Regions from separate parts of the Pseudomonas sp. S2_A05 genome, predicted to be linked through region 2. Evidence: predicted binding sites of a transcription regulator. Region 2 holds the regulator's gene; each other region holds the start of a gene.

Region 1 (2,201 bases), 3.0 Mb from region 2:
TCTCGATGGCGGCGTAGGCGGTGTAGCAACCGGCGCAACCGCAGGCGGCTTCCTTGGCGTGCTGGGCGTGGGGCGCCGAGTCGGTGCCGAGGAAGAACTTGGCGCTGCCGCTGGTGGCGGCATCGAGCAAGGCTTCCTGATGGGTGTTGCGCTTGAGGATCGGCAAGCAATAGAAATGTGGCCGAATCCCGCCCACCAGCATGTGGTTACGGTTGTACAACAGGTGGTGCGCGGTGATGGTCGCGCCGACGTTGGCCGAAGCCTCGTTGACGAATTGCACGGCGTCACCGGTGGTGATGTGCTCGAACACCACTTTCAGCGTCGGGAAGCGCTCGACCACGCGGCGCATGTGCTCATCGATGAAGATCTTTTCGCGGTCGAACACATCGACGTCGCCACGGGTGACTTCACCGTGGATCAACAGCGGCATGCCGACTTCGGCCATGGCTTCCAGCGCCGGGAAGATCTTGTCGATGCTGGTCACGCCGGAATCGGAATTGGTGGTCGCGCCGGCCGGGTAAAGCTTGGCGGCGTAGACGAAACCGCTGGCCTTGGCCTGACGAATTTCTTCCGGTTGGGTGCGGTCGGTGAGGTACAGCACCATCAACGGCTCGAACTGACTGCCGGCCGGGCGGGCAGCGAGAATGCGCTGACGATAGCCGTCGGCTTCAGCGGCGTTGCGCACCGGCGGTACCAGGTTCGGCATGATGATCGCGCGCCCGAAGGTGCGGGCCACATCGGCAACGGTATTGTTCAACACGGCACCATCGCGAAGATGAATGTGCCAGTCGTCGGGACGCAGCAGGGTCAGGCGGTCGGACATGAGGGGATTCCAGGCGGGTCAAACTGAGGCGAATGCTACCGGAAAAGACTCTTGCAGGCACCCGCTATCAAGTTTTGCCACAAGCGTCCGATATCCCGAAGGTATGCCGTAAACATTGTGTGAATCGGTGTTTGTGTTTCACAAGCCAATGGAGCCTCCCGTGCGCCAGCGTTATTTAGCCCTGCTCAGTGTGTTTGCCAGCCTTCCCGCGATGGCGCTGACTTACCAGACCCGTCTGGAGAACATTGAGTGGACGGTCGCCGGCGACCAGTTCGAATGCCGCCTGACGCAACCGATCACCGATTTCGGCTCGGGCGAGTTCGTGCGCAAGGCCGGTGAGCAGGCGATCTTTCGCCTGAATGCCTACAACGCCATGCTTGGTGGCGGCTCGGCGACGTTGCTCGCTGCCGCTGCACCGTGGCAGCCGGGGCGCGGCGATATCAATCTGGGCTCGGTACGGCTGGGCAGTGGCAATGTGTTGTTCAACAGCTCGCAATCCCAGGCCGGTGGGCTGATCAGCGGTCTGCTGGACGGCCGTAGCCCGGTAGTTCGCCGTGCGTCTGGCGATGGCCGGGTGTCGGAAGTGCGTTTGTTGCCGGTGAAATTCAGCAAGGCGTTCAACGACTACCAAGGCTGCGTGGCGAAATTGCTGCCGCAGAATTTCGACCAGATCAAGCAATCGCAGATAGGCTTTCCCGGCGAAGGCGTTGAGCTGGACCCGGCTGCCAAGGCCAAGCTGCAAGTGATGCTCGAATACATGAAGGCCGACCCGACGGTGAACCACATTGACCTCGACGGCCATTCCGACAACAGCGGCAATCGCCTGACCAACCGCGAATTGTCGCGCCGCCGCGCGCTGGCGGTGGTGGATTTCTTCAAGGCCAACGGCATTCAGGAATCGCAGATCACCGTGCGTTTCCACGGCGAGCAGTATCCGATCGTGCCGAACACCAGCAAGGCCAATCGTGCGAAGAATCGCCGGGTCAACGTGAAACTGTCGCGTGTGGCACCGACCACAGCCCCTGCGCCAGCGCCGCAAGCGAGTACGCCAGCCACCGCCGCAGCGACTTCCTGACTCGCCGGTCATCGTCGCGCTCTCGACAGATTCTGTCGCTTTGTCGTCTTAAGCTGTCGCGCCTCTGTAAATTATCGCGTTTGAGCGGTAGACTCCCCGGCTTTCCGTAGAACCCCGTGGAGTGATGGCATGGCGGACGTAAACAAGGTCGTTCTGGCGTATTCCGGCGGCCTGGACACTTCGGTGATCCTCAAGTGGCTGCAGGATACTTATAACTGTGAAGTGGTGACTTTCACCGCCGATCTCGGTCAAGGCGAAGAGGTCGAGCCGGCCCGCGCCAAGGCTCAGGCCATGGGCGTCAAA
Region 2 (2,201 bases):
CGACGCTTACGCGCTGATCAAGTTGCTCAACCGCGACTACGGCATGAACCGCTTCCGCGTGCTGGCCAACATGGCGCAGAGCCCGCAAGAAGGGCGCAACCTGTTCGCCAAGTTGACCAAGGTCACGGATCGCTTCCTCGACGTCGCCCTACAATACGTCGGCGCCGTGCCATACGACGAAAGCGTGCGCAAGGCAGTGCAGAAGCAGCGCGCCGTCTACGAAGCCTTTCCCCGTTCCAAGTGCGCACTGGCCTTCAAGGCCATCGCCCAGAAGGTCGATACCTGGCCGCTGCCCGCCAACCCGCGCGGGCATCTGGAATTTTTCGTCGAGCGTCTCGTGCAGCAAACCGCAGGGCCTGTGATATGACCGCCAGTGGCATGAATCTTTACAAAAAGTCGGCGCGTGACGCGCAATACGAATTGATCGAGCGCTACGCGCCGCTGGTCAAGCGCATTGCCTATCACTTGCTGGCGCGCCTGCCGGCCAGCGTGCAGGTCGAAGACCTGATCCAGGCCGGGATGATCGGGTTGCTGGAAGTCTCGACCAAATACGACGCCAGCAAAGGCGCCAGTTTCGAAACGTACGCGGGCATTCGAATCCGCGGCGCGATGCTCGATGAAGTGCGCAAAGGGGATTGGGCACCACGCTCGGTTCACCGTAATACCAGGATGGTCAGCGACGCGATTCGCTCGATTGAAGCTAAAACCGGCCGTGACGCTAAAGATCACGAGGTTGCGGCCGAACTCCAATTGAGTCTCGACGATTACTACGGGATTCTGAATGACACCTTGGGCAGTCGCCTGTTCAGTTTCGACGACCTGTTGCAGGACGGCGAACACGAAGGGCTGCACGAGGATGGCGCGAGTGCTCATATGGAGCCGTCACGCGATCTGGAAGATGAACGCTTCCAGGCGGCGCTGGCGGACGCGATTGCCAATTTGCCGGAGCGTGAGCGACTGGTGTTGGCGCTGTACTACGACGAAGAGCTGAACCTCAAGGAAATCGGTGAAGTCCTTGGCGTCAGTGAATCGCGGGTCAGCCAGTTACACAGCCAGTGCGCGGCCCGTCTGCGGGGGCGTTTGGGGGAGTGGCGAGCGCGCTGAAGGCAGTGTGGGGACACTGCGAAACGAGGCTGGTGCGGTGATGAACGGCGCCGGTCTCGATCCGTTGTGCTCCAGACAAACTTTAAGTGCTGCGCCGATTGATTGAAGTGGCGCGTCCAGGTGCTGGGCGCGTTTAAGACTGCTTGGAGGTCGAATTGAACAAAGACATGAAAATCCTCATCGTTGATGACTTCTCAACGATGCGGCGGATCATCAAGAACCTGCTGCGCGATCTTGGGTTCACCAACACCGTCGAGGCCGACGATGGCACCACTGCCATTCCGGTGCTCAACAGCGGCAGCATCGACTTTCTGGTAACGGACTGGAACATGCCGGGCATGACCGGTATCGACCTGCTGCGTCACGTGCGCGCCGATGAAAAACTCAAGCACCTCCCGGTGTTGATGGTGACTGCTGAAGCCAAGCGCGAGCAGATCATCGAGGCCGCTCAGGCCGGTGTGAACGGTTACGTAGTCAAACCTTTCACGGCTCAGGCGTTGAAAGACAAAATCGAGAAGATTTTCGAACGCATCGGCTGATGAATGCGCGGGGGAGCTATGGAGCATAACGAATCATCACAGGGCGATTTCGAATCGACCCTGAAAAAACACGCGGTCGAACTGGTCGAGAGCCTTGAAAAAGGCAAGTTCGGCGACGCGGTGCAACTGATCCATGAGCTCAATCAGACCCGTGACCGCGGCCTGTATCAGGAAGTGGGCAAGCTCACACGTGAACTGCACAGTGCGATCGTCAATTTCCAGATCGATCCGCACATGCCGCAGGCCGAGGAAGTGTCGCAAATCACCGACGCCACCGAACGCCTGGGCTATGTGGTCAAGCTGACGGAAGCCGCGGCCAACCGCACCATGGATCTGGTGGAAAGCGCCACCCCGGTGGTCAACAGTCTGGCTGATGAAGCGCAGACGTTGAGCGCCGATTGGGGCCGCTTCATGCGTCGCGAGGTCGGGGCTGAAGAGTTCCGTGAACTGGCGCGCCGGGTCGACGGTTTTCTGTCACGCAGCAGCACGGACAACCGTGCGGTGTCGAGCAACCTCAACGACATCCTGCTGGCTCAGGATTACCAGGACCTCACAGGT
Region 3 (2,201 bases), 1.3 Mb from region 2:
CTGATCTTCGCCGACAGTTGTTGCATGGCTTGGATGGTTTTATCCACCACCTGCTGGCCGTCGACCGCGAGGCTGCGCGCATCGCTGGAATGCTGCGAGGCGAGCGCGGCGTTCTGGGCGATTTCCTGAGCGGCGGCGCCGAGCTGATTGATCGCGGCGGCGACGCTGTTGGTGCGGCTGGCCTGCTGGTCGGAGTTGTACATCGACGAGTTCGAGGCAGCGACCACACGCAGGGCGACTTCGTTGACCTGGCCGGTGGCCGAGGACACTTCGCGGATCGACGTATGAATGCGTTCGACGAAGCGGTTGAACGACGTACCCAATGCGCCGAATTCATCGTTGCCGTGAATCACCAGACGTTTGGTCAGATCGCCTTCGCCTTCAGCGATGTCATGCATCGCACGGCCCATGGTCAGCAGCGGTTGCATCAGCACTCGAATCAGCATGCCGAGCAGGCCGATGATGATCAACACGGCGATGACCATGGCGATCAGTGCCGAGGTGCGGAATTCGCTGAGCATCGAGAACGCGGTGTCTTTGTCGAGCACCAGCGCCACGTACCAGTCAGCCGATGGCACGCCGTTGACGTGGGTGAATGAGATCAACTGGGTCTTGCCGTCGAACTCGACTTCTTTCAGGCCCGGGCTGACTTTGGGCGCACCGTTCGGATAAGCCTCGGCCAGTGTTTTGAGCACCAGCTTGCTGTCCGGGTGAATCAGGATTTTCCCTTCGGCGCTGACGATGAACGCATGACCGTGGCCGCCGAAGTTCAGCGAGTTGATGATCGCGCTGACGCTGGTCAGATCGATGTCGGCTCCGGCGACGCCGAGCATTTGGCCCTGACGCTGCACCGGCGTGGCAACGGTGATCACCAGTTTGCCCGACGAAGCGGCGATGTACGGTTCGGTGACGATAGTCTGCTGCGCGCTGTTGGCCGCTTTGTACCAGCCGCGCGCGCGTGGATCGTAGTCCGGCGCACGGTTGCCGGCCGGCACCGAGAACATCACGCCGTCAGCGCCACCGAAATAGCTGAGCTGGAAATTGCCGGTGTAGGCGGGCAGGTCGATGATGCGCTTGAGGCTGGCGGGCGCGTTGCCGTCGACGGCGACTTGCTGCGACAGCGATTGCAGCAGTTGAATGCGACTTTCCAGCCAGGTCTGGATGTTGCTGGTGGTCAGGCTGCCCAGTTCCTGCATGGTCGCTTCGGTGCTGCTGCTCAAGGCCTGACGCTGGCGATAGTCGTTGAAGAGGATGAAACAGGCGAACGCAACGGCCACCACAAGGGCAGCAGCCAGCAAAATCTTGTGGCTGAATTTCATGTTTCTGGTCATCGAATGAACTACCGCGAAGGGGCTGGTCAGGAAAGGGCGGCAATTTGCCATATTCGGCAGCGTTGCGCTGCTCTTATTTTCGACCGCGCCGCGCCAAAGATTAGGCGTTTGCAGGGAAAGTCGACGAAATGCTCGACGGCTTCACAAAGTTTTTGATTTACCGACAAAAGCCGGACGGGCGGGCTGATAAATAGGCGTTCGGTCACGGAACCAGATGACACTTTTCTCTTCTAAGCTTCTGGTTGGCACCATGCCATCCCCCCTCGTTCCAGGAGTTTCACCATGTCGCTGCGATCTATCGCCCTGCTGTCGTTTTGCGTGCTGTTGGCCGCATGCAGCAAGGTCAATCAGGAAAACTACTCCAAGCTCTCGGCCGGCATGGCCAAGTACGAAGTGGAAACCCTCCTCGGCAAGCCCACCGATTGCTCGGGCGCGCTCGGTATGTCCAGCTGCACCTGGGGCGACAAGAACAGCTTTATCAGCGTGCAATACGCCGGTGACAAAGTGCTGATGTTTTCCGGCCAAGGCCTGAAGTAAACCGGGGCTTCGCGCCCACGGAGAAAAAAATGAAGCGGTTATTGCTGATCCTTTTTGCTGGCCTGGTACTGGCTGGCTGCGCCACTTCCGGCGTCGACCCGTTGGCGCCCAAGACCGTCAACAGCGTCAATCTCAAGCGTTATCAGGGCACCTGGTATGAACTGGCACGCTTGCCGATGTACTTCCAGCGCCACTGCGCGCAATCCGAAGCCCATTACACCCTCAAGCCTGACGGTAATGTCGGCGTGCTCAACCGTTGCCTGACCCCGGAGTGGCAGTGGGAAGAAGCCAAGGGCACGGCTTATCCACAAGTGCCGGGCAAGACCGACAAGC
Region 4 (2,201 bases), 1.6 Mb from region 2:
TGTCACGGCCCTGCGCGGCGAGGCCTTCGATCATCTGCGCGGTGTTCTGCACGTCGTGGGTCATGGTCTGGATCGCGTCGACGGTTTTCACCACTTGATCGCGACCTTCGCGGGCGGCGTGGGTCGACTGATTGGAAGCTTCGGAAGTCGAAACGGCATTGCGCGCCACTTCTTCCACCGCAGCGGTCATCTCGTTGACGGCCGTGGCGGCCTGTTCGATTTCGTTGTTCTGCTGCTGCAACCCGCGCGACGCTTCTTCGGTGACCGCGCTGAGTTCTTCGGCAGCGGCGCCCAGTTGCGTGGCGGAACCGGCGATCTGCTCGATGGTTTTGCGCAGGTTGGTCTGCATCGCGGCCAAGGCTTCGAGCAGGCGCGCCGGTTCGTCCTTGCCGTCGACTTCGATGGCTTTACTGAGGTCACCGCCAGCAATGGTTTGCGCAGCGAGCACGGCGCGGTTGAGCGGCGTGACGATGCTGCGGGTCAGCAACCAGGCGAGCAACACGGTGGCCAGCGCCGCAATCACGGCGACGATGATGATCCCGGTGATGGCGCTGTCATAGTTTTCACCGGCCTTAATGGCCGCCGCTCTGGCCCCGGCGGTATTCATGCCGATCAGCTTGTTGAGCTGCTCGCCCATCTGATCGGTGCCTTCCTTGATGCGCGTGTTGATCAACGCGCGCATCGCTTCCAGATCGCCCTTGCGCGACAGCTCAATCATCTGATTCTGCGCTTGCAGGTAATTATCGAGCGTCGTCGAAAACGTCTGGAAGACCGCGCGCTCTTCAGGGCCTGCCGGCAACGCAGCGTAGCTGGCCTGCGCTTTGCGCACCTTGTCGACGAGCACCGCGATGCGGGTTTCTGCCTCTTGCAGGCTGGCCGGTTCGCGATTGACCAGCACACGGAACGAGAGAATGCGCATGCGCAGGACGTTTTCCGTGACCACGCTGAGGTGGGTCACGCTTGGCAATTGGTTGGTGTCCATGTCGACCGACGCCTGACGAATGACCGTCATGCGGCTGACCGCGAACACGCCGAGGACAATCACCAACAAGGCGATAAAGGCAAAACCGAGGAAAGCACGTGGCGCGATATTCAGGTTACGCAGGGACATGGTCGGACTCTCGAAAGAAAGAAACTACGAGCGTCCATGCCGTGAGCACTGGCCCATAGCGGGCGACAGTCCGGCGGCACTGAATTGTGGTTTTGTGTGCGCCTGACCGTTGTATCGGCCAGGCTTGAGGAAGGTTTCGGGTCTGCGGTAAATATTTTTCAGGACGTGGCAACAATCAAAAACTGCTCCGCTGCCCTTGGTAGAGCTGTCGAGTGCAACGAGGCTGCGATCTTTTGATCCTGCTTTTAAAAGTCAAAAGATCGCAGCCTCGTTGCACTCGACAGCTCCTACATAGGCAAGCCGATCAGCGTTGGGCGGCGAGTTGCCAGACCCGAGCAATATCGGTGGCGCGTTCACGCAGCAGGCGCGGAGCTTCGGCGCAGGCTTGTTCGAGCGTCATCGGTCCGCTGGTCACGGCGAAAGCGGCGTCGATGCCGTGTTGATAGAGCTCCTGATAGCCCTCGCCCAAGGTCCCGGCAATCACGATCACCGGCACAGCGTGTCGTTTGGCAACTCGCGCAACACCGAACGGCGTTTTGCCGCGAAGGGTTTGCGCATCGAAGCGGCCTTCTCCGGTAATCACCAGATCCGCACCCCTGACCGCGTCAGCGAGCCCGACCAGTTCCGCTACCACCTCGACGCCAGCCTGAAACTGCGCACCGAGAAAAGCCTTGGCCGCAAACCCCAGGCCACCCGCCGCGCCGCTGCCCGGTTCATCGCGCACGTCTTTGCCCAATGCTTGCGCGCAGACTTTGGCAAAGTGCCCCAGCGCCTGATCAAGTTGCTCAACCTGCGCAGGCGACGCGCCCTTCTGAGGGCCGAAAATGGCCGAGGCACCATGCGGGCCGCAGAGCGGATTGTTGACATCGGCGGCGATGTCGAAACGCACATCGGCCAGACGTCGATCAAGCCCACTCAGATCCAGCCGCGCCAATTGCGCCAAAGCCAGGCCGCCGGGCACCAGCGACTGATTCTGCGCATCCAGCAACTTCACCCCCAGCGCCTGCATCGCCCCGGCGCCGGCGTCATTGGTCGCGCTGCCGCCAATCGCCAGAATCACCCGTTGCGCACCGGCATCCAGCGCAGCACG

What was found. Region 2 encodes FliA, which starts transcription of late flagellar genes. Its sites were predicted from a motif close to CTAAAGTTTNNNNNNNNNNNGCCGNTAA; they were not measured.
Region 1: the regulator FliA is predicted to act here: its motif matches at 890-917, upstream of AB4O12_RS15695 (flagellar protein MotY).
Region 3: the regulator FliA is predicted to act here: its motif matches at 1,408-1,435, upstream of AB4O12_RS23345 (methyl-accepting chemotaxis protein).
Region 4: the regulator FliA is predicted to act here: its motif matches at 1,223-1,250, upstream of AB4O12_RS09375 (methyl-accepting chemotaxis protein).

The regions. Positions count from the first base shown of each region.
Region 1 covers NZ_CP162775.1:3,453,329-3,455,529, reverse strand. The annotation lists gene pyrC (dihydroorotase) at 1-823, opposite strand, end outside; gene AB4O12_RS15695 (flagellar protein MotY) at 984-1,898, shown strand; gene AB4O12_RS15690 (argininosuccinate synthase) at 2,028-2,201, shown strand, end outside.
Region 2 covers NZ_CP162775.1:461,425-463,625, forward strand. The annotation lists gene fleN (flagellar synthesis regulator FleN) at 1-367, shown strand, start outside; gene fliA (RNA polymerase sigma factor FliA) at 364-1,104, shown strand; gene AB4O12_RS02175 (chemotaxis response regulator CheY) at 1,272-1,643, shown strand; gene AB4O12_RS02180 (protein phosphatase CheZ) at 1,662-2,201, shown strand, end outside.
Region 3 covers NZ_CP162775.1:5,134,911-5,137,111, forward strand. The annotation lists gene AB4O12_RS23345 (methyl-accepting chemotaxis protein) at 1-1,331, opposite strand, end outside; gene AB4O12_RS23350 (hypothetical protein) at 1,614-1,868, shown strand; gene AB4O12_RS23355 (lipocalin family protein) at 1,898-2,201, shown strand, end outside.
Region 4 covers NZ_CP162775.1:2,044,748-2,046,948, forward strand. The annotation lists gene AB4O12_RS09375 (methyl-accepting chemotaxis protein) at 1-1,111, opposite strand, end outside; gene AB4O12_RS09380 (glycerate kinase) at 1,416-2,201, opposite strand, start outside.